DNA from 3 places in the Arthrobacter sedimenti genome. Region 3 is predicted to be linked to each of the others. Evidence: riboswitches for the same ligand, from Rfam matches in the RefSeq annotation. Region 3 holds a riboswitch; each other region holds the start of a gene.
What was found. Region 3 has a riboswitch for S-adenosylmethionine ahead of ACFO0G_RS00945 (aminotransferase class V-fold PLP-dependent enzyme). Riboswitches for the same ligand answer to the same signal wherever they lie in the genome.

Region 1 (10,008 bases), on a different contig from region 3:
TGACGGCACCTTCTTCACCGCCCACCATGAACGTCAGGGTTCCGGCCTCCGCGCCGCTCATCCCGCCGGATACCGGCGCGTCCACGAAACGGAAGCCGGCGGCAGCAGCGGCGTCGTGCAGTTCCTGGGCGGAGGCGATGTCGATGGTGGAGGAGTCAATGAGCAGCGTGCGCGTGTCCGCGTGCGCCAGCACCCCGTCCCCGCCGAGATACACTGCGCGGGCGTGCTCGCCCTTGGGGAGCATGGTGAACACGGCGTCCGCGCCGTCCACCGCTTCAGCGATGCTCGCGGCCCGCTTGACACCGCCTGCTGCAGCCGCGTCCAGGGCCGCGGGGTTGAGGTCAAACCCGCGGACCTCGTGCCCGGCCTTCACCAGGTTCACCGACATGTGGCCGCCCATGTTGCCCAGGCCGATCCAACCGATAACTGCCATGCGTAAGCTCCTTTGCTTCCATTCCGGCGCTCTTGCCGGCATGCCTGTGTCAACCATCACACCGTGTTAGGGTGCAATCAAGGGGAAAAATCACAGACACTCTGTGCATTGATGCACATCAACGGAAGGTCCATCGTGGACTCCAGACGGCTGCCGAGCCCTGACGACCTGCTCATCCTTCTGACCGTTGCACGCCTCGGCCGGTTCAACGCGGTGGCCGAGAGCCTGGGGACCACCCACACCACCATCTCGCGCCGGATCCTCGCGCTGGACAAGCAGCTGGGCGGCCGCACGCTGGAGCGCAGCCCGCACGGCTGGGAGCTGACCCAGCTCGGTGCTGCCGCCGTGGACGCGGCGGAGGCGATCGAGAGCACGCTCGGCTCGCTCTCGGGCCTGATCCGCCAGGACCAGAGCGCGCTTGCAGGCCTGGTCCGGGTTGCCACCACCGACGCAGTGGGAGCGGTGTTCGTCACTCCATCGCTGGTGCGGCTCCAGCAGCAGAACCCGCAACTGAACATCGAAATGCTCAGCGCCACCCGTAAAGTCAGCCAGAACCGGTCCGGGGTGGACCTGGAGATCGTGGTGGGCCGGGCCGATGTCAGCACCGCACAGACCATCTTCCTGAGCAACTACTACCTGCGGCTCTACGCCAGCCAGGACTATGCCGCCCGGCACGGCATGCCGGAAACGCTCGACGACGTGGGGCAGCACGCGTTTGTCTCTTACGTCGAGTCTGCGCTCCAGGTGGCGGAGCTGGGCCCCCGCTGGTCATCGCAGCTGCCGATGCCCCGGACAAGCTTCCAGGCCACCAGCGTCTTCGCCCAGGTGGAGGCCGTCCGCCGGGGCGCCGGCATTGGCCTGCTGCCCAACTTCATGGTGGCGGACCGGGAGGATTTCGTTCCCGTCCTGGCAGGCGACTTTGAGCGCCAGCTCCCTATCTGGGCCGTTGCCCGTCCGGAGTCGCTCCGGTCGGCCCGGGTGCAGGCGGTGATTGCGGCCTTGAAGGAGGAGCTGAAGGAGCGGGCCGGACTGCTGGCAGGCTGAGTCAGGCCTGGAAGAGGCGGCGCACTACCTGCCCGGCCGCGAGTGCATCCAGGCCCTCGTTGATCTCGCTCAGTGGCCGCGTGTCGGTGTGCAGCAGCTCAACCGGCAGCCTCCCCTCCCGCCAGTACCCGAGGTACTGCGGGATATCCCGGGCGGGAACGGCGTCACCCATATAGGAGCCCAGCAGCCGCTTGCCGGCACCGGCGAATTGGAGGGCCGGGACGGTCAACTCGGCGGACGGGTGCGGCAGGCCCACCGCGACCACTGCCCCGCCCCGGGTGACCCGCTCCAGGCAGGATGCGATCACCGCGGCCGAACCCACCGCTTCAATGGCTACATCCACGCCGTCGCCCGAAGCTTCCTCGATCAACCGCCTTGCATCCTCCGACGTTCCCACGGCGGTGGCTCCGGCGTCGAGCGCGAGCTGGTGCTTGCCCTGGTTCGGATCAATGGCGATCACGCTGGCAGCTCCGGCCAGGCGTGCCGCCATGACGGCGGAAAGGCCCACCGCCCCCAAGCCGAACACTGCCACGTGCTGCCCCTGGCTGACTCCCGCCGTGTTGAACACCGCGCCCATTCCGGTGAGCACGGCGCAACCAAACATCGCCGCAACCGTGTCCGGGACGTCGTCGTCAATTACCACCACTGATTCCCGCGCAACCACTGCATAGTCCGCGAAGGCGGAAACGCCCAGGTGGTGGTTAATGCGCTCTCCCTCCGGCGTCCGCAACAGGGCAGGCCCGTGCAGCAGGTCCCCCGAACCGTTGACCTCTGCTGCCCGGTGGCAAAGCGCGGGCCGCCCGGCCAGGCAGGCCCGGCAATGGCCACAGCTGGGCACGAACACCAGCACCACGTGGTCGCCCACGGACACGTCCTCCACACCCTGGCCAACGGACACTACGCGCCCCACCGCCTCATGGCCCAACGCCATGGGAAGCGGCCGGACCCGTGAGCCGTCCACCACGGAGAGATCCGAATGGCACAGGCTCGAATAGGTGATGGCAACCCCCAGCTCACGGGCGCGGGGCTCCGGCTGCTCGAGCTCCTGCACCAGCAGCGGCCGGTCATCGGCGTAGCTGCTCTTACCGGGGGCATTTCCAGTGGCGGGGACGGTTGCGTACAGGACGGCGGCTTTCATGGGATCCCTACTTCCTGCCGGCGGCCAACAGGTCGGCGGTGCCCTTGGCGTCGGCGGCATCCACGTCGTGGAGTGAGACGCCGCGGGTCTCCTTCAGGAAGAAGACCGCGACGGCGGTGATGGCGCAGGCGATGAGCAGGTAGACGGCCACCGGAACCGAGGACTTGTAGGTGCCCAGAAGTGAAGCGGCGATGATCGGGGCCAGGGAGCCGGCCACGATCGAGGTCACCTGGTAGCCCAGGGAGACGCCTGAGTAGCGCATCCGGGTGGGGAACATTTCCGCCATGATGGCAGGCTGCCCGGCGTACATAAAGGCGTGGAACACCAGGCCGATCATGATGGCGGCCAGGATGATGAAGTCGTTCTTCGTATCCATCATCGGGAACGCGAAGAACCCCCATGTGGCCCCCATAATGGCGCCGGCCATGTAGACGGGCTTGCGGCCAAAGCGGTCCGAGAGCTTGCCGATCATGGGCACCACGGCGAAGTGGACGGCGTGGGCCAGGAGCAACAGGAGGAGGATGCGCGTGGTGTCGGCCTGCACCACGGTCTTGAGGTAGGTGATGGAGAACGTCACCACCAGGTAGTACAGGATGTTTTCCGCGAAGCGCAGGCCCATGGCGGTGAAGACGCCGCGCGGGTAGCGGCGGAAGACCTCGGCCACGCCGTAGCCCTTGTGGCCGGCATCCACTTCCTTGCGGGCCTCGAGGAAGATGGGCGCGTCGTTGACCTTGGTACGAATGTAGTAGCCGATCAGGACGATCACCGCGGACAGCCAGAAGGCAACGCGCCAGCCCCATCCGAGGAAGGCGTCCTGGGTCAGTGTGGAGGACAGGACGAACAGCACGGCCGTGGCCAGCAGGTTGCCCAGCGGCACGGCGGACTGCGGCCAGCTGGCCCAGAACCCGCGTGACTTGCTGGGGCTGTGCTCTGCCACGAGGAGGACGGCGCCGCCCCATTCCCCGCCAACAGCGAAGCCCTGCGCAAACCGGAGGATGACCAGCAGCGCCGGAGCCCAATAGCCGATCTGCGCGAAGGTGGGCAGGCAGCCCATCAGGAAGGTGGAGACGCCCACCAGCACGATGCTCAGCTGCAGCAGCTGCTTGCGGCCGAACTTGTCGCCGAAGTGGCCGAACACGATGCCGCCGATGGGACGGGCCACGAAACCCACGGCATAGGTGAGGAAGGCGGCGATGATGCCGTCCAGTTCGGTCCCGGCGTTGGGGAAGAAGGCCTTGCCGAACACCAGGGTGGCGGCCGATGCGTAGAGGAAGAACTCGTACCACTCCACGACGGTGCCGGCCATGGAGGCCGTCACCACTTTCTTCAGGCCTGATGCCTTGACGTCGGTTTCCTCGGTGAACCTTGCGGCGGAGCGTTCCGTACTCATGCGAACTCCTTCGGCGTCGTCGTCGACACCACGGGGACAGTCGATGGCAGCCGCGTGTGATGTACACCACGAAAGCCGGCTTCGATGAGTATGGTCTGCCTGCCCGTGCAACCTCAACGCCCATTAGTGCAGAAGGCATCTGCACTAATGCACATTGCTGGCGGTTTGCTGGATGGCCCTAGACCAGGAAGCTGCTCCTCAGCTGTGCCCCCAGTTGCCCAATTTCGGTGAGGAACCCGTCGTGGCCGATGGGCGCCTGGATGACGTGGACGTCCACGTCGCCGGGCAGCGCCTGCGCCAGCTCCCGCGACTGGGACGGGAAGTAGAGCCGGTCGGAGTCGACGGCGGCCACGAAGAAGCGTGCAGTAGCCGCGGCCAGCGCTTCGGCCAGGGTTCCCCGGCCCCGGCAGACGTCGTGGCTCATCAATGCCTCGGTCAGGGCGATGTAGCTGTTGGCGTCAAAGCGCTTCACGAGCTTGTTGCCCTGGTGGTCCAGGTAGCTTTCCACCTGGTAGCGGCCGCGGGCTGCGAGCACTTCCCCCTGAAGGGGCGACTCGGATGCCTGGGCTGACCGGCCAAAGCGGCCTTCCAGTTCTGCGGCGGACCGGTAGGTGATGTGGGCGATGCGCCGGGCAAGGGCCAGGCCCTCTTCAGGACAGGGACCGCCGTAGTAGTCGCCGCCGTTGAAGTTTGGATCCTGCCGGATGGCCAGGGTCTGGGCCTGGGCAAAGGCGATTTGTTCTGCCGTGCTGGCAGCCCCGACGGCGATGACGGCGCAGCGCTGCACCCTTTCCGGGTACGACACTGCCCATTCCAGTGCGCGGGCGCCGCCCATGGAGCCGCCAAGGACCGCGAACCAGCTCTTGATTCCCAGCTGGTCTGCGAGCCGGGCTTCCGCCACTGTGCTGTCCCGCAGCGTGACCAGGGGGAAGCGGGAGCCCCAGGGCGATCCGTCGGGGGCGGGAGAGGAGGGGCCTGTGGAGCCGTAGCAGCCGCCCACAATGTTGATGGACACCACGAAGAAACGGTCGGTGTCCACGGGGGCGCCCGGGCCCGCGAGTTGTTCCCACCAGCCTTCTTCGTCCGTGTCGCCACGGGTTACGTGCGTGCTGCCGGTCAGCGCATGCTCGATCAGGATGGCGTTGCTGGCGTCCGCGTTGAGCGTCCCCCAGGTTTCGTAGGCCAGGGTGACGTCCGGGAGGTATCCCCCGGCTTCGAGTTCCAGTCCCCCGATGGAGGCGTAGCGGACAATTCCGTGTTCGGGGATGGTTTTTGGGGCGACGGTAACCGTCATGGCAAGACCTCTTCTACGCGCTTGCCCGCCGTCATTTGACCGGCAGGCCAGGTCCTCACCCGGGGCACCCCACCGCGGATGGAGGGTTGCCGGCCAGCAAGCCGGGGCTGTCACTGGCACTCATGACCTGGATCGAGTGTACGAAATACTCCCCGGTCCAGGCCAAGAGTGTGACTGGTTGTGACTTCCCGGCTTGCTGCCCGCCCCGTCTTACCGCCCGAGCGGAGGCCCGGCGTCGTACTTTGCCCGTCTAGGCGCTCTTCGCAGCCCTGAAGCCCGCTTCCAGGTCGGCGAGGATGTCGTCGATGTGTTCCAGCCCCACGGAAAGCCTGACGAGTCCCGGGTGCACCCCGGCCACAGCCTGCTGCTCCGGGGAGAGCTGGCTGTGGGTGGTCGACGCCGGGTGGATGACCAGGGAGCGCACGTCGCCGATGTTGGCCACATGGGAGTGCAGCTCCAGGGCGTCGACGAAGCGTTTGCCCGCCTCCGCTCCGCCGGCCAGGTTGAAGGCGACGACGGCGCCCGTCCCCTTGGGCCCGTACTTGCGGCCACGCTCGTACCAGGGGCTGGACGGCAGCCCGGCATAGGCGACCGATTCGACGTCGTGCCTTGCCTCAAGCCAGCGCGCCACTTCCGTGGCGTTGGCAACGTGGCGCTCCACCCGCAGGCTCAAAGTCTCCAGGCCCTGGGAAATCAGGAAGGCGTTGAAGGGCGAGACCGCCGAGCCCAGGTCGCGCAGGAGCTGGACCCGCGCCTTGAGGATGTAGGAGAAGTTGGCCCCCAGCGCTCCATCGGCTCCCAGATCGCGGGCGTAGACCAGCCCGTTGTAGGTGGGATCCGGGGTGTTGAAGCCTGGGAACCGTTCCGGGTCCTTGCTGAAATCGAACTTGCCGGAATCGACGATCACGCCGGCGATGGCTGTGCCGTGGCCGCCCAGGTACTTGGTGGCGGAATGGATCACGATGTCCGCGCCCCACTCCAGCGGGCGGATGAGGTACGGGGTGGAGAGGGTGTTGTCCACGATGAGGGGCACGCCGGCCTGGTGGGCGACTTCGGAGATGCCCTCGATGTCCAGGACGTCCTGGCGGGGGTTGGAGACCACTTCACCGAAGAAGAGCTTGGTGTTGGGCTGGACTGCGTTGCGCCACTGGTCCAAGTTGTCGGGGTCCTCCACGAACGTGACGGAGATGCCGAACTTTTTCAGGGTGTGGGCGAACAGGTTATAGGTTCCGCCGTAGAGGCTGGGGCTGGCCACGATGTGGTCGCCGGCCTCCGCGATATTCAGGACCGCGAACGTTTCAGCGGCCTGGCCGGAACTCAGCAGCAGCGCTGCCAAACCACCTTCGAGGCTGGCGATCCGCTGTTCCACTGCGTCCTGCGTCGGGTTGCCGATGCGGGTGTAGATGGGCGCGAGTTCGGACAGTGCGAAGCGGTTTGCCGCGCTCTCGGCTGTAGGGAACACGAAGGACGTGGTCTGGTAGATGGGCAGGGCACGGGCTCCCGCGGCACTGTCCACTTCCTGGCCGGCGTGGATCTGGCGGGTTTCGAAGGACCAACCGTTGGACATCCAAATCTCCTTTGACATGGGCCCGGCATGCTCACCGGCAGTGCGGGCCGCGCTTGCTGCCGACTCTTGCCGGACAGCCAAGTCTTCACCCGGGGCACCCCACCGCGGATGGAGGGTTGCCGGCCAGCGAGCCGGGGCTTGGCGCTGGCACTCATGACCTGCGCCAAGTCTAGGAACAGCGTTGTTGCTGTGAACAGGATTGTGACGAACATGGTCTTTTCGGCGGCCTCCCCATGGCCATTGAGTGCGCGCAAATCCAGTAAGGGTACCCTTAGCTGAGAGCCGCATCACAAAGTGCCAAGATGTTGCCATGCGCATGGATCACGTCTCTTACGCCTGTGAACACGACGGCCTCGCGGCCACCACCGAACGTATTGCAACTGCCCTCGGCGTTGAGGCAGTGAAGGGCGGGGTACACCCCCGGTTCGGAACCCGGAATATGATCATCCCGCTCGCCGGTCACAAGTACCTCGAGGTTGTGGAGGTCCTGGACCACCCCGCATCGGACAAGGCACCGTTTGGACAGGCCGTAAGGGCCCGATCCGCGGCAGGCGGCGGCTGGATGGGCTGGTGCGTCGAAGTGGACGACCTCGCCCCTTTCGAGGAACGCCTCGGCCGCTCCGCTGTCAACGGCAACCGCAAGTTCCCGGACGGGCGCGAGCTGGTCTGGAAGCAGATCGGCATCCTGGGCCTCATTGCCGATCCCCAGGTCCCGTACATGCTCAAGTGGGAGGGTGATCCCTCACTTCACCCGTCCAACGCCTACGAGAGCAGCCTCAAGATGAGCTGCCTGACCATCGCAGGCTCCGCCTCCCGGGTCACCGAGTGGCTGGGTGAGCCGGTGGAGAAGCCGCTTGAGGACGTTGCGGTCGAGTGGGTCGCACCTCACGGGACGCCGGGCATCCTGTCGGTCACGTTCGAAACCGCCAACGGGGCTGTCACTCTCTGACGCTCCAGCTTCCCTTGTTGGGAGATGAGTGCGCCGGGTCCATGCCCGGATAATCTTCGGCCGCCATGAGGTGGTGACAACGGCGTCACCACCTCATGGCGGCCGAATTCATTTAAGCAGCGGCTGCTTTCGCCTGGTCAGAGCCGCGGATTTTTCTGCGCCATGCATGTTCCTTTGCGCGCGCCGGGCGTCTGGGCTGCGGCAGGGAACCTTCGCATAGAAAACGTACGACGGCGGCTGGCGGGCTTTGTGCTCCGGCTGGCGCGCTCCGGCGCTGCATCTATTCCTTTTCGCACCACATATATTCCTGCGCCACGCATATTCCTTTTCGCGACGAGTATATGGGGCTCGAAAAGGAACATGCGCGGCGAAAACGTACGACCGCGGTACTAGACTGGCGCGCCCCCGGGCGCCGGTCCATGCCGTAAGTCTGCATGACAGGTTTGAATGTCAGTGCCTCGAGGGACGATGTTCGTATGGGAATCAGCAGGGGTGTGGGGGCAGGTGCGGAAGGCGTTCATGCCTCCGTGGCCGCTCTTGATGCCTTGGACCGGGAGGATGGGTTCCTGGCCTCCGGCACTGCTGTTGGTTCGGGTGCAGCTGTTGGTTCCGGTGCTGCTGCTGTTGGTTCCGGTGCTGCTGCTGTTGGTTCCGGTGCTGATGTGTTGCAGCGGCGGTATGAGATCCGGCTGGAACGGCTCGAAGTTATCGCCCGGCTGGAGGCGCGGCTGTCCGCGATGAAGGCACGGGACTCAGCCGAGGCCGTCGGGTTTCAGCAGGCCATGACACCGCCGGACGCGTCCCTGCACGACCGCACCTACGCGGAGATGTCCGTAGTGGAGGAAATCGCCGGAGTCCTGACCATCAGCTCCGCCGCCGCCGGGGCGTTCCTGGAACAGTCCCGGAAGGTTTGCTCCCTCCCACCCGTCTTCGAGGCCCTGGCCGCCGGTGACATGTCCTGGCAGCACGCGAAGGTCATCGTCGATGAAACCGAAGGCCTAACTCCTGAGGGCGCGGTGAAGTTGGTGGCGCATTTCTTCGACCCCGACGCACCCAACGCCGCCCGCGGCGCAGCCCCGGGTGAACTCGTCCCCTCCCGGTTCCGGGCTAAGGTCCGTGGCTGGCGCGAACGCCACCACCCCGAATCCATCGAAAGACGCCACACCAAAGGTTGTGCCGACCGGCGCATGGAATACACCCCCGACCGCGACGGCATGGCCTGGATCTCCCTCCACCTCCCCGGCGACACCGCCTGCGCCATCTGGAACCGCACCACCGCCACCGCCCGCGGCCTCCAAGGCCCCAACGAACCACGCACCATCACCCAACTCCGCCCCGACATCGCAGCATCACTGCTCCTCAGCACCGGCAACGCCATGGAGACCAACCGCAACACCACCGCTGCAGCAACCGAGCCGGTCAGCAACGATGAAGGAACCGGTAACGACGACGGGACCGGCACCGCTGCCGGTTCGCGGCCCGTCCGGGAGATCGGGAAGGTACCCGCCCCGCGGGCCGATGTCCTGGTCATGGTGCCGGTGCTCTCCCTGCTGGGTGCGACGGATGAGCCGGCAGTACTGGACGGGGTGGGACCGATCCCGGCCTCGATGGCACGCAAACTCGTCGCGGACGGGGCGGAGTCCTTCTACCGGGTCCTGGTCGACCCCAGGGACGGGGCACCGCTGGAGATCGGGAGGAGGAACTACCGGCTCACCGAGTCCATCAAACGCTGGATCAGGATGCGCGACGCCAAATGCACCTTCCCCGGCTGCACCAACCGCACTCCGGACAACGAAACCGACCACCTCCAAGCCTGGCAACACGGCGGCAGTACTGATGTCAGCAACCTGGCGCAGCTCTGCCCCAAGCACCACCGGCTCAAACACCACAGCCAGTGGACACCGGACCCGGCGACCACCAATGAACCACCCGGCTGGACCTCACCCACCGGCCGCCACTACAAACCCGAACACCCAGACACCGAACCAACCCACTGGCCAGCGGGCATCCTGCCGATGGAGGCTGTTGCGCGCGCAGCAGAGGATCTGGAGTGGGAGCCACTACTCGCGGACATGCCAAACTGGCCCGACCCGCCACCTGAAGAACCACCCGCCGAGAATCTGCTCGACCCCAGCGGACTGTGCCCCACAGATCCACTATGGGACGACTTCTACGCGCAACCATTCAATCTGC
Region 2 (10,008 bases), on a different contig from region 3:
CACGCTCCGGGAAATCGTGCAGAAAGCCCACAAGCCGGCCGTGCAGGGCTTCCGGGACGCGGTCCAGGAAGCCGGGGCCTCCACCAAGGACGGCAAGGGTATGTGGGCCGACTCCACGTTCGAGGACCTGATCCAGTACAACGACGGCTTCAAGACCCAGCTGATCGGAACGCCGGAGCAGATCGCAGAACGGATCGTCGAATACAAGAAGATCGGCGTGAACCTGTTCCTCACCTGCTACCTGCACTTCCAGGAGGAGGTGGCCGCCTTCGGCCGGGACATCCTGCCGATCGTCCGCGAGCTTGAGGCGGACCTGGCCCGGAAGAACGGCACCGAGCTCGACCTGTCCAGCACCCCGGTTGCCGCCGAAGCGGTGGCTGTCTGATGGCTGAACGCACCTTCGGTTTCCGCACCCGCGCCCTGCACGCCGGCGGCACCCCCGACGCCGAGCACGGCGCCCGCGCCGTCCCCATCTACCAGACCACGTCGTTCGTCTTTAAGGACACCAACGACGCGGCCAACCTGTTCGCCCTGCAGAAGTACGGCAACATCTACTCCCGCATCGGCAACCCCACCGTCGCGGCGTTCGAGGAGCGCATCGCGTCCCTTGAGGGCGGAATCGGAGCCGTGGCGACGTCGTCGGGCATGGCAGCGGAGTTCATCACCTTCGCGGCCCTGACGCAGGCGGGAGACCACATCGTGGCAGCCTCCCAGCTGTACGGCGGCACCGTGACCCAGCTGGACGTGACCCTCCGCCGGTTCGGCGTGGACACCACCTTCGTCCCCGGCACGGACCCCGCAGACTACGCCGCGGCTGTCCAAGACAACACCAAGGCGATTTTCGTGGAGGCAGTGGCCAACCCGTCGTCGGAGGTCCAGGACCTTGCGGCGCTGGCAAAAGTGGCGCACGACGCCGGGATCCCCCTGGTGGTCGACGCCACCTTGAGCACGCCGTACCTCGTGCGGCCCATTGAACACGGCGCCGACATCGTGATCCACTCAGCCACGAAGTTCCTGGGCGGGCACGGCACCACACTGGGCGGCGTAGTGGTGGAAAGCGGCCGGTTCAACTGGGGCAACGGCAAGTTCCCCACCATGACCGAGCCTGTGGCTTCCTACGGCAACGTCTCCTGGTGGGGCAACTTCGGCGAGTACGGCTTCCTCACCAAGCTCCGCTCCGAGCAGCTGCGGGACATTGGCCCGGCCCTTTCGCCGCAGTCGGCGTTCCAGCTGCTCCAGGGTGTCGAAACCCTGCCGCAGCGGCTGGACGAGCACCTGAAGAACGCACAGGCCGTGGCCGAATGGCTGGAAAACGATGACCGGGTAGCCTACGTCAACTACTCCGGGCTGCCGTCGCACCCGCACTTCGAACGGGCACGCAAGTACCTGCCGCAGGGCCCTGGATCGGTGTTCTCCTTCGGGGTCAAGGGCGGCCGCGCTGCCGGCCAGAAGTTCATCGAGTCGCTGCAGTTGGCATCGCATCTCGCTAACGTGGGCGACTCCCGGACCCTGGTAATCCACCCCGGCTCCACCACCCACCAGCAGCTCAGTGCGGCCCAGCTTGAATCGGCGGGTGTGCCGGAGGATCTGGTCCGCATCTCGGTGGGCCTCGAGGACATCGAGGACATCCTGTGGGACCTGGACCAGGCACTCACCGAAGCGTCCAAAGCGGTGCCCGGAGCCATCGCTGAAGAACCCGCAGAAGCCTGCACGATCGGAGCAAACGCATGAGCACCGCCGAACGCACCTGGTCCGGCCCGTCCGCACCGGAGCGGCTTTCCCTGCTCCGGCAGGCGAAGTCCATTGCCATTGTTGGCGCCTCGGACAAGCCGTCCCGGGCCAGCTACTTTGTGGCCACCTACCTGCTGTCCTCCACCCGCTACAAGGTGTACTTCGTCAACCCGGTGGTCAAGGAGATCCTGGGCCAGCCCACCTACGCCTCGCTGGCGGACCTGCCGGAAAGCCCGGACATTGTTGACGTGTTCCGCAAGCACGACGACCTTCCCGGTGTCCTGGACGAGGCAGTGGCCGCGGGCGCGAAGACGCTCTGGCTGCAGCTGGGCTCATGGCATGAAGGCGTGGCAGCAGCCGCGGAAGCCGCGGGGCTCAATGTGGTGATGGACCGCTGCGTGAAAATCGAGCACGCGCGCTTCCATGGCGGACTTCACCTGGCCGGTTTCGATACCGGCGTGGTTTCCTCCAAACGCCAGGTCCTGGCGTAACGCTTCCCTTCGAAAGACGACAGCGGGCCCGTTGCCACGGGCCCGCTGTCGTCTTTAACGGTCATTTCGCGGGGAAGGCACCCTTCTGCGCGTTGCCCGGGTTCCCGCCCTGCGACTGGCCCTGTGTCTGGCTTTGGGGCTGGCCCTGCCCCGCATTGCCCGCGGAGCCTGCCGGCTTCTGCGCGCCGGCACCGGCTGTCCCCTGGGCCCCGGCCGGAGTACTGGCTGCCGGCGGTTCAGCCTTCGCCACTCCCTGCGAGCCCGGCCCTGCCGTCGTTCCGTCAGCCCCGGCCGGTCCCGCGTTGCCTTTGCCGCTGCCGGCTCCATTGCCCTGTGCAGCTGCCCCGGATGAACCGTTGTCCCCGGTCGCCCCACACTTCGCTGTACCCTGTTCGGCGGCAAGCCTCACCGGGCTGGTGCACGGCGGGAAGTTTCCGGACAGGCCCGCATGACCCCGCAGGAGCCGGGACGCCGGATTTGCGGCGTCGGCAGCCGCGCCGGGCGCAGCGGTTGATGCGGGTTCACCGTCTGCCGCCGCTTGAGGCGCGCGGTAACCCGGGCTGGCCGCCCCGGCACCGTCCCCGGCGGCTGACGCGTCGGCGGCAGGCCGGCTCCACGGTGCCCACTCCTCCAGCACCTGCTCGATGGCGTTGCCCCCGGGAGCGGTGGTGCTGGCAGCAACTCCACCAACGCCGAGTCCCATCCCGGCCACCAGGACCAGGCCCAGCGCCGTAGGGCGGTGGCGGCGACGGCGGCGGGCAAGTTCGTCCTGCGGCTGGACGCCTGGCTCCTCCTGCGGCGGGCCACCTGGCTGCTCTGCATCCGGCTCACCCGAATCAGGCACTTCAGCCGTTGGCGGCACACCTGCAGCAAGCAATGCGGCCAACTCCCCGGTGGGAGCGGGTACGGGCAGCGATGCCATGGTGCCGAGCGAGAGCAGGGCGTCACGAAGTTCCGCGTCCTGGCCGCAGCCTGCGTCCTGGAGCATGTCGTCCACAAGGGTGGCGAGGTTATCCGAGGCGGATGTCATGGCGTGAGATACTCCTTCACTGCCTTAAGTTCCCGGAGTTTGAGCAAGGCGCGCCGCTGGAGCTGTTTCACCGCACCGGCGCTCTTATCCATGGTTTCCGCTGTCTGTTCTATGGAAAGGCCGCCCACCAGCCGAAGCGACAGCACTTCCCGCTGGTCCTGGGGCAGTCCGTCCAGCAGCCCAAGGACTTCCCGGGGCGAGATGCGCCGCAGGGCTTCCTTCTCCGCGGAGGTATCTTCGCGCTGGTCGAGTTCGGGCTCGAAGGACAGCTTGACCGGAGTCCGGCTTTGGCGGCGGTGGTCATCCACCATCCGGGCATGGGCAACGGAGAAGATAAAGGTCTTCAGCCCGGCTTCTCCTCCATGGACGGTGTCGAGCCTGGGCAGCACCGAAAGGAACACTTCCTGCATGGCGGCCTCCGGATCCTCGACTCCCCGGGCCGTGAGATAGCCCAGTACCTGTGATGCGTATGTCCTGTAGACGAGGCTGAAGGCAGCGGTACCGGAAACTGGCTGGTCCGGAGCCTCATCTGTCTGTGCATCGGTCACTGACGTAGTGCTTTCCGTCAAAGAGGGTGTTGGCAAGGCAAGCGCTCAGTACATCCGGAACGCTGGCCCCCACTCTACCCTCCGGTAACCACCCTGCCGGAACGCCACGGTGCCGGGTACGGTCCGGTGCGGGGTCAGGCGGGGAAGCTACCCACGGGGAAAGATAAAAGAGCCGGCCTGGAACGTGATGGGGGACAGGTTCCAGACCGGCACTTCATAGGGGTAATCGCCAACGCTGCAGTCAGGGTTACGCGTTTTCAAAAAAACTTTCAAAAGTTTTTTCAGCGGGCTGCTGTCCTGGTCCACCGCGGGGACGTCGCTTGCCGTCGGGGCGCCTTGGCCAGTGCGAATGCGTGCAGCCTGACGGGCAGGCGCTCTTCGCCGCAGACGGGCACGACGACGGCCCGCGGCTCCGCGGCACTCGCGGCAGCGGGCGGGGTTCCGTGACGGTTTACCGCTTCGCCGGGACGGGTTACGGCTCCCGCGGGGCACAGATCGGTGACCAGGCCGGTGCCGGCACATTCCCGCACCGCGGCGATCCCGGCCGCCACCGATGCCTTATCTTCGTACGGGCCTGAGATCGCGATTACTCCCCCGTCAGGAGCCAGGAGCCGGAACCGGAAGAATGAATCAGCGTCGATGAATGCTTCGAATTTTCCAGCCATGACAGTCCTTCCTTGGGCACCAGGGGGTACTACCGAGTGTGGCTGCCACGCCAGCCGCCTCACAAGACCGGCCGCGTTAAGCCTGTGTAAATTGCTTCCACCCCAGCACCAAAGCAAACGGCAGGCCACCTGCAAAGGTGGCCTGCCGCCGTCGTCATGCTGCGCTCTAAGCGCGGGTTAGTCGTTGATGAGGTCGTTGACCACAATCGTCTGGTCCCTGTCCGGGCCAACGCCAATGGCAGAGAACCGGGTGCCGGAGAGCTTCTCCAGCGCCAGCACGTAGTTCCGCGCGTTCTCCGGCAGGTCCGCAAGGGTCCGGGCGCCGGTGATGTCCTCGGTCCAGCCGTCGAAGTACTCGAAGATCGGCTTGGCGTGGTGGAACTCGGTCTGCGTCATGGGCATTTCGTCGTGCCGGACTCCGTCCACGTCGTAGGCCACGCACACGGGGATCTGTTCGATGCCGGTGAGCACGTCCAGTTTGGTCACGAAGTAGTCCGTGAAGCCGTTGACGCGGGAGGCGTGGCGGGCCAGGACGGCGTCGTACCAGCCGCAGCGGCGCGGCCGGCCGGTGTTGACGCCGAACTCACCGCCCGTCTTCTGCAGGTACATGCCCATCTCGTCGAAGAGTTCCGTGGGGAAGGGGCCGGCGCCAACGCGGGTGGTGTAGGCCTTGATGATGCCGATGGAGCGCGAGATCCGGGTGGGCCCGATGCCGGAGCCAACCGATGCGCCGCCTGCGGTGGGGTTGGAGGAGGTGACGAACGGGTAGGTGCCATGGTCCACATCGAGGAACGTCGCCTGGCCGCCTTCCATGAGGACCACCTTGCCTTCGTCCAGGGCGGAGTTCAGGACCAGGGTGCTGTCGATGACCAGCGGGCGGAGCCGCTCGGCGAAGGACAGGAAGTACTCCACGATCTCGTCAACCACCACGCTGCGGCGGTTGTAGACCTTGACCAGGAGTTCGTTCTTCTGGCGCAGCGAGCCTTCCACCTTCTGGCGGAGGATGGATTCGTCAAAGACGTCCTGGACGCGGATGCCCAACCGGGCAACTTTGTCCATGTAGGCGGGGCCGATGCCGCGGCCCGTGGTGCCGATGGCACGCTTGCCGAGGAATCGCTCGGTCACCTTGTCCAGGACCTGGTGGTACGGGGCCACCAGGTGGGCGTTGGCGGAGACGCGCAGCCTGGACGTGTCGGCGCCACGGGCCTGCAGGCCGTCGATTTCCTGGAAGAGTGCCTCGAGGTTCACAACGCAGCCGTTGCCGATGATGGGAACGGCATTGGGGCTGAGAATGCCTGCCGGCAGCAGCTTGAGTTCGTACTTTTCACCGCCCACGACGACGGTGTGCCCGGCGTTGTTGCCGCCGTTGGGCTTGACGACGTAGTCAACACGGCCGCCCAGCAAATCGGTGGCCTTGCCTTTTCCTTCGTCGCCCCACTGGGCTCCTACGATCACAATTGCTGGCATGGGATCCTCCCCCATTCGTTCGGGCTGCCCGGGTCCGGCCACCAGGTGGCAGGCCTATGCAGCGCCGTTCATGAGAATGCCCCGAACATACCGGCCTTCGCGCGGCCGCAGCACGGCACGGCGAAGGAAGAGTCCCGGGGCTCTTACCACCCAAGTTTAGCCGATGGGGCACTTTGTCCACCGTTTGGCCCGCCGCTGCCCTTCAGGCGTATAGGGCAGCGGCGGCCCTTGGCGCGCTATTCGTCGTCCGCCTCCCCGGCGGGCCGGGACGTCTGCTCGGCGAGGGTGTCCCAGAAGGAGGTGTCGGCGTCGGCAATGGAACCGTCCGCAATGGCGGCGGCGGTGGACGTCAGCGTGGTGACCGTCTGCTTGATCAGGTAGCCGTTGCTGCGCTGGCCCAGCGCGTAGCCGTCCAGGTAGTGGTCGGACATGCCGCGCATCTCGAAGAGCAAGGTGGCGATGCCGTATTCCACGGAGATGCCGTTGCGGCTGATGGTCTCGGCGCTGCCGCCCTGGTACTTGCCCAGGTGGCCCCAGCCGGTCGAGTCGACGTTGTTGAAGACCACGGCGCCCAGCTGCTTCGACTTTTCGACGACGGCGGGATCTGCGTTGGGAGTGGTGGGGTACAGGATGGAGCCGGAGACCAGCTTGCCGTCACGCTCGGCGCGGGTGCCCTGGTGGTGCAGGTCGATCATGTAGTCGATCCGGTACTTGCGCATCACGTTGTTGTGCAGCGCCTGGGTTTCCGGCTGGACCTTGGCCACGTGGTCGCGGTTCAGGTCCACGCCCTGGGCGTTGTAGCGGGTGAGGTGCCGGTCCCCCTTGGCGAGGTAGTTGTCCAGGGAGAAGTTGACGTCCCCCATGGCGCCATCCGCGTTAAGCATGGGCACCACCAGGATGTTCACGCCTTTGAGGATGTCCGCCGATTTGCCGGTGCCCAGGTGCTTGATGAACTCCATGGCGCCCTCGGTGGTGAGCTGTTCGTTGCCGTGCTGCTGGGTCAGGTAGAGGATGGTGGGCTTGGCCGGATCGGAAATGTACTTGACCAGGTGGATGTCGCGGCCCTTCACGGTCTGGCCGATGACTTCCAGTTCCATGGCGGGCTGCTTGGCGTCCTGGTCCTTCAGGAAGGAAACCATCTGGTCATAGGTGGCCAGTTTTGTTGTGGTGATCTGGCCGTTGCCGTCATAGCCGGGGCCTTCGCCCACTGCGATGGCCAGCGGCGCCGGTCCGGCCACGACGGCGAGCGCCAGGGCGCCGGAAAGGGCAAGGTTCCTGAAGGTTGCCAGGGATTTGTTCACGGTGAATGACCTCTTCTTTGGGTGCGATGCGCTTCGTGCGAGTGGGCAGTCAGCCATCGTTTCCCTCATTTGGCTGTGACAAGAGCCAACCAAGCTGGACAGAATCTGTCAATACGCTGGACGAAAGCTGTAAGTACGCCAACAGCACAGAAGAAGTAAGCGCCGGCATCTGGTGCGACACAAAGCGGACAGGACTTGCCCAGACCCGCGCTTCTCGCTTTAAGTGAGAGGGAACCATCCGGAGCGGCCGAGAGACCTGGCTCGATGACGCCGCAGCAACCACGGTCCAGCAGGAGTCCTGCTGGCCGAAGGTGCTACTGCCAGGACCGATGGAAAGAGAGATTCCAGCATGTCCCTGAACACCGACCACATCCGCGTCACCCACGCCGGTTCCCTCCCCCGCACCCCGGAACTCATCGCAGCAAATGCGGCCAAGGAAGCCGACGGCATCACCCCGGAATTCCTTGATCTCCTCGAGGCCTCGGTGGTGGACATTGTCCAGCGACAAAAAGACCTGGGCGTCGACATCGCCAACGACGGCGAGTACGGCCACACCATGTCCACTTCCGTGGACTACGGCGCTTGGTGGAACTACTCGTTTTCCCGACTCGGCGGCCTGGAACCGACCAACGTGGACCGCTGGGCCGACTCGCAAGTCCACCGCTCCTCGCCGGGCCACATCGTCCTGACCTCCTTTCCGGACCGCCGCGACCGGCAGAAGTTCAACGACGCCTATAGCGATCCGTCCTCGGGCATCCTCTCAAACCGCAAGTCGGTCACCCAGCCCAAGATCGCCGGGCCGCTGACGTACACGGGCCAGGACCTTGTGGCGTCGGACATCAGGAACCTGAAGACCGGGCTGGCCGCTGCGGGCCTCTCCGACGGTTTCGTGGCCTCGCTTTCCCCCGGCTCCTGCGCCCGGGTGGCCAATGAGTACTACAAGTCCGACGAGGAACTGGTCTACGCCTGTGCCGACGCCATGCGGGAGGAATACAAGGCGATCATCGACGCCGGACTCACCGTGCAGCTCGACGACCCGTCCCTGGCCGAGAGCTGGGACCAGATCAACCCCGAACCGTCGTTGGAGGACTACCTGAAGTTCATCCAATTGCGCGTCGAGGCTACCAATTGGGCCCTCCGGGACCTTCCGCAGGAGCAAATCCGGCTGCACGTCTGCTGGGGTTCCTGGCACGGCCCGCACACCACCGACATCCCGTTCGCAGACATCATCGGCTCCGTGCTGCAGGTCAACGCCGGCGCCTACTCCTTCGAGGCTGCCAACGTGCGCCACGAACACGAATGGCGGATCTGGGAGGACACCAAGCTCCCCGAAGGCAAGGTGATCATTCCGGGCGTCGTATCGCACGCCACAAACGTCGTGGAGCACCCGGACCTGGTGGCGGACCGCATCGTCCGTTTCGCCGACGTGGTGGGCCGGGAGAACGTCATTGCCTCCACCGACTGCGGCCTGGGCGGCCGCGTGCACCCGCAGATTGCCTTCGCCAAGCTGGAGGCGTTGGGCGAGGGTGCCCGCCGCGCCACCAACCGGCTCTGGTAAATACGCCTGCAGTCCGGGCGCCGGCTGTTCCTTCCATCACCGGAAAGGGGCAGCCGGCGTTTCGCTTCCCGGGGCTTGCTAAACTGGGGAAGGCCGGCGAGGTCCGGCCCACCCCAACCAACCGCTGCTGATGCGTTGCGCCTGCCCGCGCCCTCATCTGCCGGCGGCAGCAACGCCAATCCCCGCAGGAGAACCAGCACTTCATGACAGCCCTGGCCCCCGAAACATTCCACGAACAGCTCATGAGCCGCCGCTACGAACCCAGCGTGGCAGCCGTCAACGAACTGTGCGATTCCCTGCGGGAGACCAAGCCCGGAACCGTGGTCCCCTACGTGGATCCGATGCACGACGTTGAAGAATGCCGCATTGTCAGCCTCTACTCCAACATCGGTGAGGCGGATCCGTCCGGCTTCATCACCGCCGGCGACCAGGACGCCGCCACCCGTATGCTGGGCATCCAGTGGAAGCTGGGCCTGCGCCCCGAGTTCGTGATGCCGTGGAACGTCCACCCCTGGCACGTTCCCGGCGAACCCAACGGCAAGTTCACCCCGGACCAGGTTCAGGCCGGCCTGAAGCCCCTGCTGAAGTTCCTGGCCCTGGTGCCCCGCGCATCGGTCATCGTGGCGCACGGCACTGAAGCCAACCGCCTGGCCAACCTGCTGCTGAAGACCGAGGTGCCCCTGCTGTGGCGCCGCGGCCTGAAGACCTACAAGGTCCGCTCGCTGAGCGGCCGCGCGTTCGCCGGTTCCCCTGCACGCCAGGAGGAGTTCCTCGAAGACATGCGCACGGCCTACGCCGACGCCATGGCCCGCACCGGCATCGCCAAACCTTAAACGAACGACGGCGGGTGGTGACTTTCGGAATGAAAGTCACCGCCCGCCGTCGTCTGCTTTAAGGCCGTTGGGCCTCAGGCACCCTCGATGGCCGCTTTCGCCTTGGGGTCCGAGTCGTTGAGGAATTTCTCGATCCGCTCCGGCTCGTCAGCCTCGCCAATGGCCGAGGACGCCCGCCCCAGGGAGTAGAGCGCCCGCAGGAAGCCGCGGTTGGGCTCGTGCTCCCACGGGATGGGCCCCACGCCCCGCCAGCCATTGCGCCGGAGCGAATCCAGGCCGCGGTGGTAGCCCACCCGCGCATAGGCGTAGGAGTCGATGGTGCGCCCCTCCGCCCAGGCTTCCTCGGCCAGGATGGCCCACAGGAGCGAGGACGTTGGGTGCTTT
Region 3 (10,008 bases):
CGGCAGCGTGTGCTGCGCCGGTCATGCCTTGACGGCGCGCCAGGCCAATGTGAGGTAGGGGAGTTCGAGCTGCTGGTCAGGGGCGTACGCAAGATGCTCGTGCAGGTACCAGTCCAGGTTTCCCAGGACTTTCGCCCGCGTGGCCTCGCCGGCCCGGAGGTAGTAGCTGCGCGACTTGGTGAGCTCCATCAGGTCCGTGGTGGTCACCGTGTCCTGCCAGTGGCTGACGTGTCCTTCGACCCCGTGGAACTCAGGCCCCACCACGGGTTTGTGGCCTGGCCGGTACACGTCACCTGCGTGCATGATCCGGGAAAGGCGGTGTACCCAGGGCACGGAGGTGTCCAGCTGGTTCCAGACCAGGCCCAGGGTTCCATGCGGACGCAGTACCCGCGCGAGTTCGGTGCTTGCGGCCAGCGGGTCGCACCAGTGCCAGGCCTGGGCAACGGTGACGACGTCGAAGGCCGCGGCGGGAAGGCCGGTCGCCTCGGCGGTGCCCACCACAGCCCTGGCGGCCGGGCAGTGGGCCTTCAGTTGGGCAAGCATGTCCGCTGAGGGGTCGACGGCGGTGACGTCCAGTCCCAGGTCCAGCAGCAACGCGGTGAATTTCCCGGTACCCGCACCGACGTCCAGGGCGTCATGGGCATCGGTGGGCACCAGCCAGCGGACCGATTCTTCCGGGTATCCCGGGCGGATGCGATGGTAGTGCCTGCCGCCATCCTGGAAGCTCTGCCCGAGCTCCCGGCGCCGTCCGTGATCGAGCCTGGGGCCACCCCGAACCACGCGTGGCCTCCTTCTGTTTGTTGCCGGTGATTGCCCCTCGAATTTACCGCATGGGACCACCTCCAGCCGTCCGGGAAGCAGCCTTCTTCCCGCCAGGCTGCCTAGTCGTCGATGCAGGGCGCTGCGCCGGCCGTTCCCGGGGTGTTGGGTGCCCAGTGCGGGTAGGTGCGGGCGTCGTTTGCGGGCACCCACCGGCCTGCGTCCACTACGTAGTCCCAGCCCAAGCCCTTGCTGCGCAGCGCTCGGATGCCCGCGAGGAGGCGTTCGGCATCCTCCAGCCGTGAGCCGACGCCGAAGCTTGCCCGAAGCGAGCCTGACGGCAGGCCCAGGCGCTTCAGCAGGGGATGGGCGCAGAAGCGTCCATCGCGCAGCCCCACGCCGTGCTCGGCTGCGAGGTAGGCGGCCACCAGTCCTGCGTCATAGCCCTCCACGGAGAAGTTGACCACGCCGATGGTGTCCGTTTCCGGGTTGCTGTCCTTGAAGATCTGGTGGACCGTGACCCCGTCGATGTCCTGCAGGCCCTCCACCAGGAAGGAGCGGATGGCCGATTCGTGGGCGTGCCACCGGTCCTGGTCCAGCCCGGCGAGGACCTGCGTGGCTCGGGCCAGGGTGGCGGCTCCGAGGACGTTCGGTGAGCCCCCCTCATGGCGGGCCGGGCCACTGGCCCAGCTGACGCCGTCGAGCCTTGCTTCCTTCACCGCGCCGCCGCCGGCAAGGTGCGGGACGCCCGCGTCCAACCAGTCAGGGCGTCCCACCAGGACGCCGGCGCCGAACGGTGCGTACAGCTTGTGGCCGGAAAACGCGAGGTAGTCGATGCCGTCGGCGCTGATGTCCACCCGGCGGTGCGGTGCGAGTTGGGCAGCATCCACCACGATCCGTGCGCCGTGCTGGTGGGCCAGCGCGGCCAGGGCCCGGATGGGAAGGATCTCGCCGGTGACGTTTGAAGCGCCGGTGACTGCCAGCAGGCTGACCCCGCCCTGCTCCAGCTCCGCGCGGACGGTGTCAAGGGTGCCGGTGATCGTCTCTGCGGCGACGATGCTCCGGTGCGGTACGCCCTGCCAGGGCAGCAGGTTGGCATGGTGTTCGATGTCCAGGTAGAGCACATCGCCGTCGGGGCGGCCGTCGGTGAGGGGGAGGCAACCTGCCAGGAGGTTCAGCGAGTCCGTGGTGTTGCGGGTGAAGATGACCGAATCGTCCGGCCGGCCGCCCACGAAGTCCCGGACGATGCTGCGTGCATTTTCGTAGACCGAGGTGCTGATCTGGGAGGCGTAGCCTGCCCCGCGGTGGACGCTGGCGTAGTAGGGCAGGATCTCGTTGAGGTAGGCGGATACCACGGAGAGCGCCGGGGCCGATGCGCCACAGTCGAGGTTCGCGTACCGGACGTGCCCGCCGGTGATCAGCGGTGCCTGGATTTCCGCGCCGGTGACCGCCGCGAGGGGCCGGCCGGCAATGGCGTGGAGTTCAGCAGCAGCGGCGGCTTCGGTGATGGCGGGCTGGGGGGAGACGGTGGCAGTTGTCACAGAGACCTCACTTGACTACAGGACTCCGGCATAGTGGAATCCGCGCTTGCCGCATCCACTCCGGACCGGCCTGGTCGTCACCCGGGGCACCCCACCGCGAATGGAGGGTTGCCGGCCAGCAAACCGGGGTTTAGCGCTGGCACTCGTGACCTGGATAAAAGCGTAGGACATGCGGCGGCCCAGGCTGAACCCGCGGCAATTGTTAAGCCCTTTGTTACGCTCGTCCGAATAAACGACGGCGGACACCTCCTTTGGGAGGTGTCCGCCGTCGCTTTATTCGTTTTGCCGGGAGAACGTCAACCGTTACAGCAAATCATCCAGGTAAGGGTTCAGCCGGTGCAGGACCTCTGAGTGCAGGATGGAGTTGGTGGCCAGGGCGTTCCCGCCGAACGGTCCGTCCTCGCCTTCGAGGGAGGTAAAACGCCCCCCGGCCTCCACCACGATCGGCACCAGGGCGGCCATGTCATAGAGGTTCAGCTCCGGTTCGCAGGCGATGTCCACCGAGCCCTCGGCCACCATGCAGTACGACCAGAAGTCGCCGTAGGCCCGGGTCCGCCATACGTCCTCGGTGAGGCCCAGGAACTCATCAAGGTTCCCCCGTTCCTTCCAACCGGTGAGGCTGGAGTAGGAGAGGGAGGCATCGGCGAGGCTGGAGACGTTGGAGACGCGGAGCCGGGTGGCAGCCGCCAGGGACCTGCCCATGTACGCGCCCATGCCCTTTGCCGCCCACCAGCGCTTGCCCAGGGCCGGTGCGCTGACCACCCCCACCACGGGTTCGCCTTCATCCACCAGGGCGATCAGCGTGGCCCAGACCGGAACGCCGCGGACAAAGTTCTTGGTCCCGTCAATGGGGTCGATGATCCAGCGCCGCGAACCGTGGCCCGTGCTGCCGAACTCCTCGCCCAGGACCGCGTCACGTGGGCGGGAACGCGAGAGTTGCCCGCGGATGGCTTCCTCGGCGGCCTTGTCCGCATCGGTGACCGGCGTCAGGTCCGGCTTGGTCTCAACGTGGAGATCCAGGGCCTTGAAGCGGCTCATGGTCTGGTCATCCACGGAGTCGGCCAGGACATGTGCCAGGCGCAGGTCATCGTTGTAGCTCGAAGCGGGTTGGATCATGGTTCCAAACTACCGTCTGCCCGCGCTTCTTCCGGGGAGAACGCGTCAGTTGACGCTGCCAAGCTCCTTGGTTTCCTGTGCTTCCAGCCTTGGATCCGTGCCGAGCAGCCGCCGCAGCGACGCGAGCCGTGCGGGACCGGTGGGACCTGCGTGTCCGTCAGCCACCCAGTCGTCAAGGCCGCAGTCCACTGCGGTCGCCGTGTGCTTGCAGCCCCGTTCGCAGTTCTCGATGCCGGGGGAGAGGTCCGGGAAGGAGCGCAGGATCCGGTCAGGGTCCACGTGGGCCAGGCCGAAGGACCTGATACCCGGAGTATCAATGATCCAGCTGCCGGCCGGCGAGTCCGCCAGGCGCAGCGCCAGGGCCGACGACGATGTATGCCGGCCCCGGCCGGTCACCGCGTTGACTCCGCCGGTGGCCCGCTCGGCCCCGGTCAGCGCGTTCACCATGGTGGATTTGCCCACGCCTGAGTGTCCGAGCATGACCGTGACCTTGCCGTCCAGGTGCGCGCGGAGCCCGGCCACGGCGGCGCTGTCCAGCCGGGCCGAAAGGCCGTCGTCGGAGCGCGCGTCGATGCCCGAGGCCAGGGCGTCAGCAGTCCGGCTGATGATCACCGGGAAATCCAGGTGGGTGTAGTTGGACAACAGTTCCGCGGGGTCCTTGACGTCGGCCTTGGTGACCAGCAGGATCGGATCGATGCCGGCGTCGTATGCGGCCACCAGGGCACGGTCGATGAACCCGGTCCGCGGCTCGGGGTTGGCCGCCGCCACCACGATCACCAGCTGGTCGGCGTTGGCCACTACGGCACGTTCGATCGGGTCCGTGTCGTCGGCGCTGCGGCGCAGGAGCGTTTTGCGGTCCTGGATCTTCACCAGGCGGGCCAGCGTGTCCGGCGCGCCCGACACGTCCCCCACAAGCGAGACGAAGTCGCCGGCAACCACCGGCGAGCGGCGAAGTTCGCGGGCGCGTGCCGCGATGACCACGCGTTCGTTCTTCGAGTCCTCACCCACCACTGCCGTGTACCGGCCACGGTCCACCGTGATGATCCGTCCCGTCACGGCGTCGTCGTGGCTGGGCCGATCCTTGGTGCGGGGCCTGGAACCCTTCTTGTTCGGCCGGATGCGGACGTCGGATTCGTCCCAGGAGTCAGTGCGCCGCGCCACCGCTGGGCTCCTCCGGTCCGGATGCCGCAGCGGCGTCCTGGGCCAGCATGCCTGCCCACAGCTGGGGGAAATCGGGCATGGTCTTGGCGGTGGTGGCGATGTCCTCCACCTGCACGCCCTCCACTGCCAGGCCCAGGATAGCGCCGGCAGTGGCCATGCGGTGGTCGGCGTAACTGCGGACGACGCCGCCATGCAGCCGGGCGGGACGGATCACGAGGCCGTCGCTGGTTTCCTCTGCGTCTCCGCCGAGCCGGTTGATTTCCGCCACCAGGGCCGCGAGCCTGTCCGTCTCGTGTCCGCGCAGGTGTGCGATCCCCGTGAGCCGCGACGGGCCGGTGGCCAGCGCGCACAGGGCTGCCACAGTGGGGGCGAGTTCGCTGGTGTCGGCGAAGTTGCCGCCCTTGATCTCCTGGCCGCCGGTGACGGTCAGGACGCCGTCGGCCAGGGTGACCTGTGCGCCCATTTTCGCGAGGATGTCACGCCACAGGTCTCCCACCTGCTGGGTCTCCGCGGGCCAGTTGGGTATCCGCACCGTACCTTTCGAAGCCAGTGCGGCCGCCAGGAACGGCCCGGCGTTGGAAAGGTCCTGCTCGATCCGCTGGTCGAAGGCACGGATGGGCCCGGGCGCCACCACCCAATGATTGGGAACGGAGTTGTCCACGGTCACGCCCGCACCGCGCAGGACGGCCACGGTCATGTTGATGTGGTCCAGGCTGGGCACCGGTTTCCCCACGTGCTCCAGGTGCAGCCCCTCGTCGAACCTCGCCCCCACCAGGAGGAGGGCGGAAACGAACTGGGACGATGCGCTGGCGTCGATCACCAGATGGCCGCCCCGCACAGTGCCCTTGCCTTCCACCACGAACGGGAGCGACGACGGCGCGGAGCCATCTTCGGAGGCGACGGCCACACCCAGGGCCTTGAGGGCCTCGATGATGGTCCCCATGGGACGCTTCCGGGCGTGCGGGTCGCCGTCGAAGACGCTGGCTCCGTTGCGGAGCGCCGCCAGCGGCGGAACGAACCGCATGACCGTGCCCGCCAGCCCGCAGTCGATCCTGGTGACGGACGCCCCGGCGGCTGCCGGCAGCGGGAGCACCTCCAGGTCAGGGCCAAAGTCGCCGTCCCCGGGCACCTCGGTAATAGTGGCGCCCAGCTGCCGGAGCGCGTCGATCATCAGTGCGGAATCCCTGGAGTGCAGGGGCGCACGCAGCCGGGACGGCCCCTCCGCCAAGGCTGCCAGGACCAAGTACCTGTTGGTCAGGGACTTTGATCCGGGCACCGTAACGGTGGCATCGACGGGCCGGGACGCAAAGGGTGCGGCCCAGTGCTCAACAGGTGTTCCGGACCCGTCACTGGTGGCAGCTGTTGCGGTCATTCGTGCTTATGCTCCCGTGGCGTGTACTGCGCGGCGTACGGCTTTGTCCGCCTTGTCCAGCTTCTTGGTGGTGGTCCGCCGCGCGTCGGCGGCGAGGTGCGAGGCGTTCCTGCGGGCATCGGCGGCCAGGTGCTCGGCGCGCCACGCCAGGCCCGGCTTGCCTGCTGTGTCCACGGAAGCCAGCAGCGCCCCGCCGCTCAGCGAGAGGTTCTTAAGCAGCTGGTTCCGGCGGTTTTCGCGCCCTTCCTTGCTGCTGATGTCCGCACTGCGCCACTCAACAAAGGTGTTGAGGAGCGAGACCACGGTCAGAAGGCCGGCCGAGAGCCTGGAGAACTTGCCAAGGCCGAACAGCACGCCGGCCCCCACCTGGGTTCCGCCGATCACGCGCGCCAGTGTCTTCTCGCTCGCCTGGAAGGGGAGTGAGGCCGCCGCCTTGCGCAGGAGCGGCGAGAGCTGCTGGGCGGTGTCGTCGGAGTTCTTGAGCTTGTCCAGTCCGGCAAGAACGAAACTGGAGGCAAGCATGGGGCGGGCGAGCGTGCGGACAAAGGACATGAATTTCCTCCTGGATGGACGAGCCGCGGCAAGCGGCGGAGTCGGTCCTAGTCTTGCACTTTTGGGGAATATTTGCCTGCGGGGGGCGGTTATGGATGTCGGGTTCGTGACAGGGACCCAAGCGATCATTCACCCGATACAGAGCGGAGTTGGGCCTTGGGGAAGGTGTTGGACGGAACCAGACCGGCGGGGCCGGTGGCAGTCGATACGCTTGCCGCGGAGCCGCTGGAGTACGGCATGCCCGGGGCGGAAAGCCGGACAGTAGACTTGAAGGCAATGAGCACCTTGGATCCGGCCGTCGCGGCCATGTATGAGGCTACCCCCGCCGATGTGAACGGCAAGGCGGGAGCGGCGCCCCTGCCGTCCGGCCAGGCAGGTCCTGATTCCCGGGCCGCCGAAGCCAACCCAAATGACGGCACCGGCCTGGACGTCTCCACGGAGACCATGGAGCAGCGCCGCCTTCGCTTCGAGCGGGACGCCATGCAGTACGTGGACCAGTTGTACTCGGCCGCGATGCGCATGGCACGGAATCCGTCGGACGCGGAGGACCTGGTCCAGGAGGCCTACACCAAGGCGTTCTCGGCGTTCCACCAGTACAAGCCGGGAACCAACCTGAAGGCCTGGCTGTACCGGATCCTCACCAACACGTACATCAACCTGTACCGCAAACGGCAGCGCGAGCCGTTGCAGTCCAACTCGGACAGCATTGAGGACTGGCAGCTGGCACGGGCGGAGTCGCATACGTCGAGCGGACTGCGTTCCGCCGAGGCTGAGGCGTTGGACCACCTTCCGGATTCGGACGTGAAGCGGGCCCTGCAGGATATCCCTGAAGAGTTCCGCCTGGCGGTCTACTTCGCCGACGTGGAGGGCTTCGCCTACAAGGAAATTTCAGACATCATGAACACGCCTATCGGCACGGTGATGTCCCGGCTGCACCGCGGCCGGCGAATGTTGCGGGACATGCTCGCGGAATACGCCGCCGAGCGGGGATTCAAAACAGCCGCGGATGCGTCGGAAGCGGCAGGAAGCAAAGCACAGGAGAACAGGAAATGAGCGACTGCCAGGGATTGGGCGACTGCGACGACACCCGGATGCAACGCATCTACGAATACCTTGACGGGGCGTTGACCCGTGAGGACTTGACCGAGATCAAGAACCACCTGGATGAGTGCCCGGAGTGCACGCAGCAGTATGACCTCGAGTGCGTCATCCGCAACTTGGTCAAGCGTTCGTGCACGGAGTCCGCTCCGGACAACCTGAAGAACGCCATCCTGGACAGGATCCACACGATCCGCCCTGTGGAGGCGTAGGCATAAGCTGCCGGCGTGCGGATCAGGGCCGCAGACAGCAAAGGACCCCGTAAGCCGAGTGGCTTGCGGGGTCCTTCGCTTGAACCGTGGTTCCTGGCATGTGCCTAGGTGTTGGGGCGCTTCCCGTGGTTCGCGCCGCCACGCTTACGGTCACGACGCTTGCGTGCACGCTTGCTCATAGCTGGCCTCCTTACTGTTGGTACTCAAAAGAGCTGCCCTCCAGTCTCCCACATGATGTGGCGCCCCGCGAACCGGGAAACGGTGGATGACCTGCGGCAGTGCGTTCGGCCCCTGCCTCAGTGCCGCAGGGTGCTGCGGATGGCTGTCCGGGCGTCTTCCAGGACTGTACGGACAGTTTCCAGGGTCACCGGGCCTATCGGCTCGCGCAGGGCGTACCGGCGCAACTCTGCACGGAGGTCGTCACCGAACTGCTGCAGCATCAATTCCACGTCACGCCGTTGCATCGAGACTGCGATGCCGTTTTCTACCCCCGCCACGTCATCCCTGCGCCGGTCCAGCTCTGCGAGGCCGGCGGCGGTGATGCGGTAGTTGGTGCGCCGCCCGGCCGGCTCGGTGGACACCAAGCCGTCCTCCTCAAGCTTGCCCAGCCGTGGATAGATGGTTCCGGCGCTGGGCGCATAGGTTCCGCCGAACCGGTCCTTGAGCGCCTTGATGAGCTCGTAACCGTGTTTGGGTCCGCTTTCGAGCAGGGCCAGGAGGTAGAGGCGCAACGCTCCATGTGCGAAGACGGGCGGCATCAGCGTTCCCGTTCGCCGCCGCCAACCGGTGCCGGAGCGTGGAAGATGGAGGTCTTGCCGGACACGGAGTTGGTCCGCACCAGCATCAGTTGCCCATCCGGCCCGGCAATGGTCTCCACCTTGCCGTTGGCCAGGAGGCACTGCTGGCCGTCAAGAACCACCGCACCGCCGGCGGACTTGGCCACAATGTCCACACCTACGTCATGGGGCAGCCGGATGGTGAGGTCGCCCGAAACCGAGTTCGAGCCGAAGTCCCGGGTGAAGTCGAGCAGGTCGAAGCTGAGGTGGCCGCTGACCGTGTTGGTACGCACATTGGATAAGTGGCCAGACGCCGTAATCTCGCCGGAGACGCTCTTGGCGGTGAGTACGCCGCGGTGGTCCCGGACGGCCACGCTTCCGCTGACGGTGTTGACCTGCAGTTCGCCGGACGTGCCCTCTGCGGCGACCGTACCGGAGACGGTATTGAGGCGTACGTGGGCGGAGGTACCGGAAACCAGTCCATCACCGCTGACGGTTCCCGCTTCGACCTCGACGCTGCCGGGAATTGCGATGGTGATGACGGCTGAATTCCCGCTGTTGTGGTTGACCGTCTCCATCAGGTTCTTGAACCACCCCTGGGCGCCGTGCAGCTGGTGCCGCACCTCCAACCTGCCGCCACTGAGGGAGACGGACACGGGGTCGCCGTGGACCTCCGACACCTCCAACCGGACCTCGGGTTCGGTGTGCGCCACGACGTGGAAGCTGCCGCGGACCATCCCCAGCTTGAGGGACGCCACGTCCCCTACGACAATGGTCTGCGGGCTCTCAACAGTCCAGGTTTCCTCGGCCACGGTCCCCTCCAAAGGCGATATATCGCGCTGCCACTACAACCTATCGCCGCCCCTGGGCAGGGTCAAGATATATCTCGAAGCTACTGCGGCGCTTCCAGGCCCAGCCACTGGAACCAGCCGCGGTGCAGCACCAGCCAGGCCATGAGGCCGTAACCGGCCTGGCCCGGCGTACCACCGTTGGCCGCCAGGTCCTGGCGCCACTGTTCGTGGTTCAGGAGCGGTGAGAAGGTGTCGACGTAAAGGTGCTTGCGGCGGGTGGTGACATCAGCGAAGGCGGTATTCAACTCGTCAAGCCGCCGGTTCTGGGCCGGATCGAGCGTGGGGGGCGGTCCCACCACGAAAACCTCGATGCGGTTCTGGGAAGCCGAGTCCAGGATGTTGGCCAGGTTCAGCCTGCTCCGCGCGGTGGACAGGCCAAACTCGATGTCACGTCCTGACAGGCCGATCACCAGCCGGTTCTCCGCCTGGGCGCTGAAACGGCGGCCGGCTTCGTCCAGCCAGCGTGCCGCCAGCCCCTCGGTACCTTCCTGCGGGCAGGGGAGCGCGTAGCTTTCCAGCAGCATGCCGTCCTGGGGAGTGCGGGCCAGCACGCGGCCCAGCCAGCCAAGC

Region 1: linked by a shared signal. The riboswitch ahead of metX (homoserine O-acetyltransferase MetX) and the one ahead of ACFO0G_RS00945 (aminotransferase class V-fold PLP-dependent enzyme) in region 3 are both predicted to bind S-adenosylmethionine.
Region 2: linked by a shared signal. The riboswitch ahead of ACFO0G_RS15905 (cobalamin-independent methionine synthase II family protein) and the one ahead of ACFO0G_RS00945 (aminotransferase class V-fold PLP-dependent enzyme) in region 3 are both predicted to bind S-adenosylmethionine.

Annotation. Positions count from the first base shown of each region.
Region 1 is NZ_JBHSDQ010000002.1:425,294-435,301, reverse strand. Features, by position in the region: gene mmsB (3-hydroxyisobutyrate dehydrogenase) at 1-433, opposite strand, end outside; gene ACFO0G_RS07190 (LysR family transcriptional regulator) at 545-1,477, shown strand; gene ACFO0G_RS07185 (zinc-binding dehydrogenase) at 1,479-2,615, opposite strand; gene ACFO0G_RS07180 (MFS transporter) at 2,623-4,005, opposite strand; gene metX (homoserine O-acetyltransferase MetX) at 4,184-5,299, opposite strand; SAM riboswitch class IV at 5,312-5,427, opposite strand; gene ACFO0G_RS07170 (bifunctional o-acetylhomoserine/o-acetylserine sulfhydrylase) at 5,550-6,866, opposite strand; SAM riboswitch class IV at 6,911-7,025, opposite strand; gene ACFO0G_RS07165 (VOC family protein) at 7,177-7,815, shown strand; gene ACFO0G_RS07160 (HNH endonuclease signature motif containing protein) at 8,292-10,008, shown strand, end outside.
Region 2 is NZ_JBHSDQ010000007.1:95,879-105,886, reverse strand. Features, by position in the region: gene sfnG (dimethylsulfone monooxygenase SfnG) at 1-385, shown strand, start outside; gene ACFO0G_RS15940 (O-acetylhomoserine aminocarboxypropyltransferase/cysteine synthase family protein) at 385-1,731, shown strand; gene ACFO0G_RS15935 (CoA-binding protein) at 1,728-2,222, shown strand; gene ACFO0G_RS15930 (hypothetical protein) at 2,284-3,252, opposite strand; gene ACFO0G_RS15925 (RNA polymerase sigma factor) at 3,249-3,800, opposite strand; gene ACFO0G_RS15920 (YegP family protein) at 4,082-4,465, opposite strand; gene ACFO0G_RS15915 (adenylosuccinate synthase) at 4,643-5,932, opposite strand; gene ACFO0G_RS15910 (M14 family zinc carboxypeptidase) at 6,169-7,233, opposite strand; SAM riboswitch class I at 7,465-7,569, shown strand; gene ACFO0G_RS15905 (cobalamin-independent methionine synthase II family protein) at 7,583-8,791, shown strand; gene ACFO0G_RS15900 (uracil-DNA glycosylase family protein) at 8,995-9,624, shown strand; gene ACFO0G_RS15895 (DUF3151 domain-containing protein) at 9,699-10,008, opposite strand, start outside.
Region 3 is NZ_JBHSDQ010000001.1:199,336-209,343, reverse strand. Features, by position in the region: gene ACFO0G_RS00950 (class I SAM-dependent methyltransferase) at 22-780, opposite strand; gene ACFO0G_RS00945 (aminotransferase class V-fold PLP-dependent enzyme) at 882-2,300, opposite strand; SAM riboswitch class IV at 2,338-2,451, opposite strand; gene hisN (histidinol-phosphatase) at 2,604-3,416, opposite strand; gene rsgA (ribosome small subunit-dependent GTPase A) at 3,462-4,577, opposite strand; gene aroA (3-phosphoshikimate 1-carboxyvinyltransferase) at 4,561-5,949, opposite strand; gene ACFO0G_RS00925 (DoxX family protein) at 5,956-6,501, opposite strand; gene ACFO0G_RS00920 (sigma-70 family RNA polymerase sigma factor) at 6,778-7,554, shown strand; gene rsrA (mycothiol system anti-sigma-R factor) at 7,551-7,811, shown strand; gene ACFO0G_RS00910 (50S ribosomal protein bL37) at 7,916-7,990, opposite strand; gene ACFO0G_RS00905 (PadR family transcriptional regulator) at 8,108-8,569, opposite strand; gene ACFO0G_RS00900 (DUF4097 family beta strand repeat-containing protein) at 8,569-9,399, opposite strand; gene ACFO0G_RS00895 (GDSL-type esterase/lipase family protein) at 9,480-10,008, opposite strand, start outside.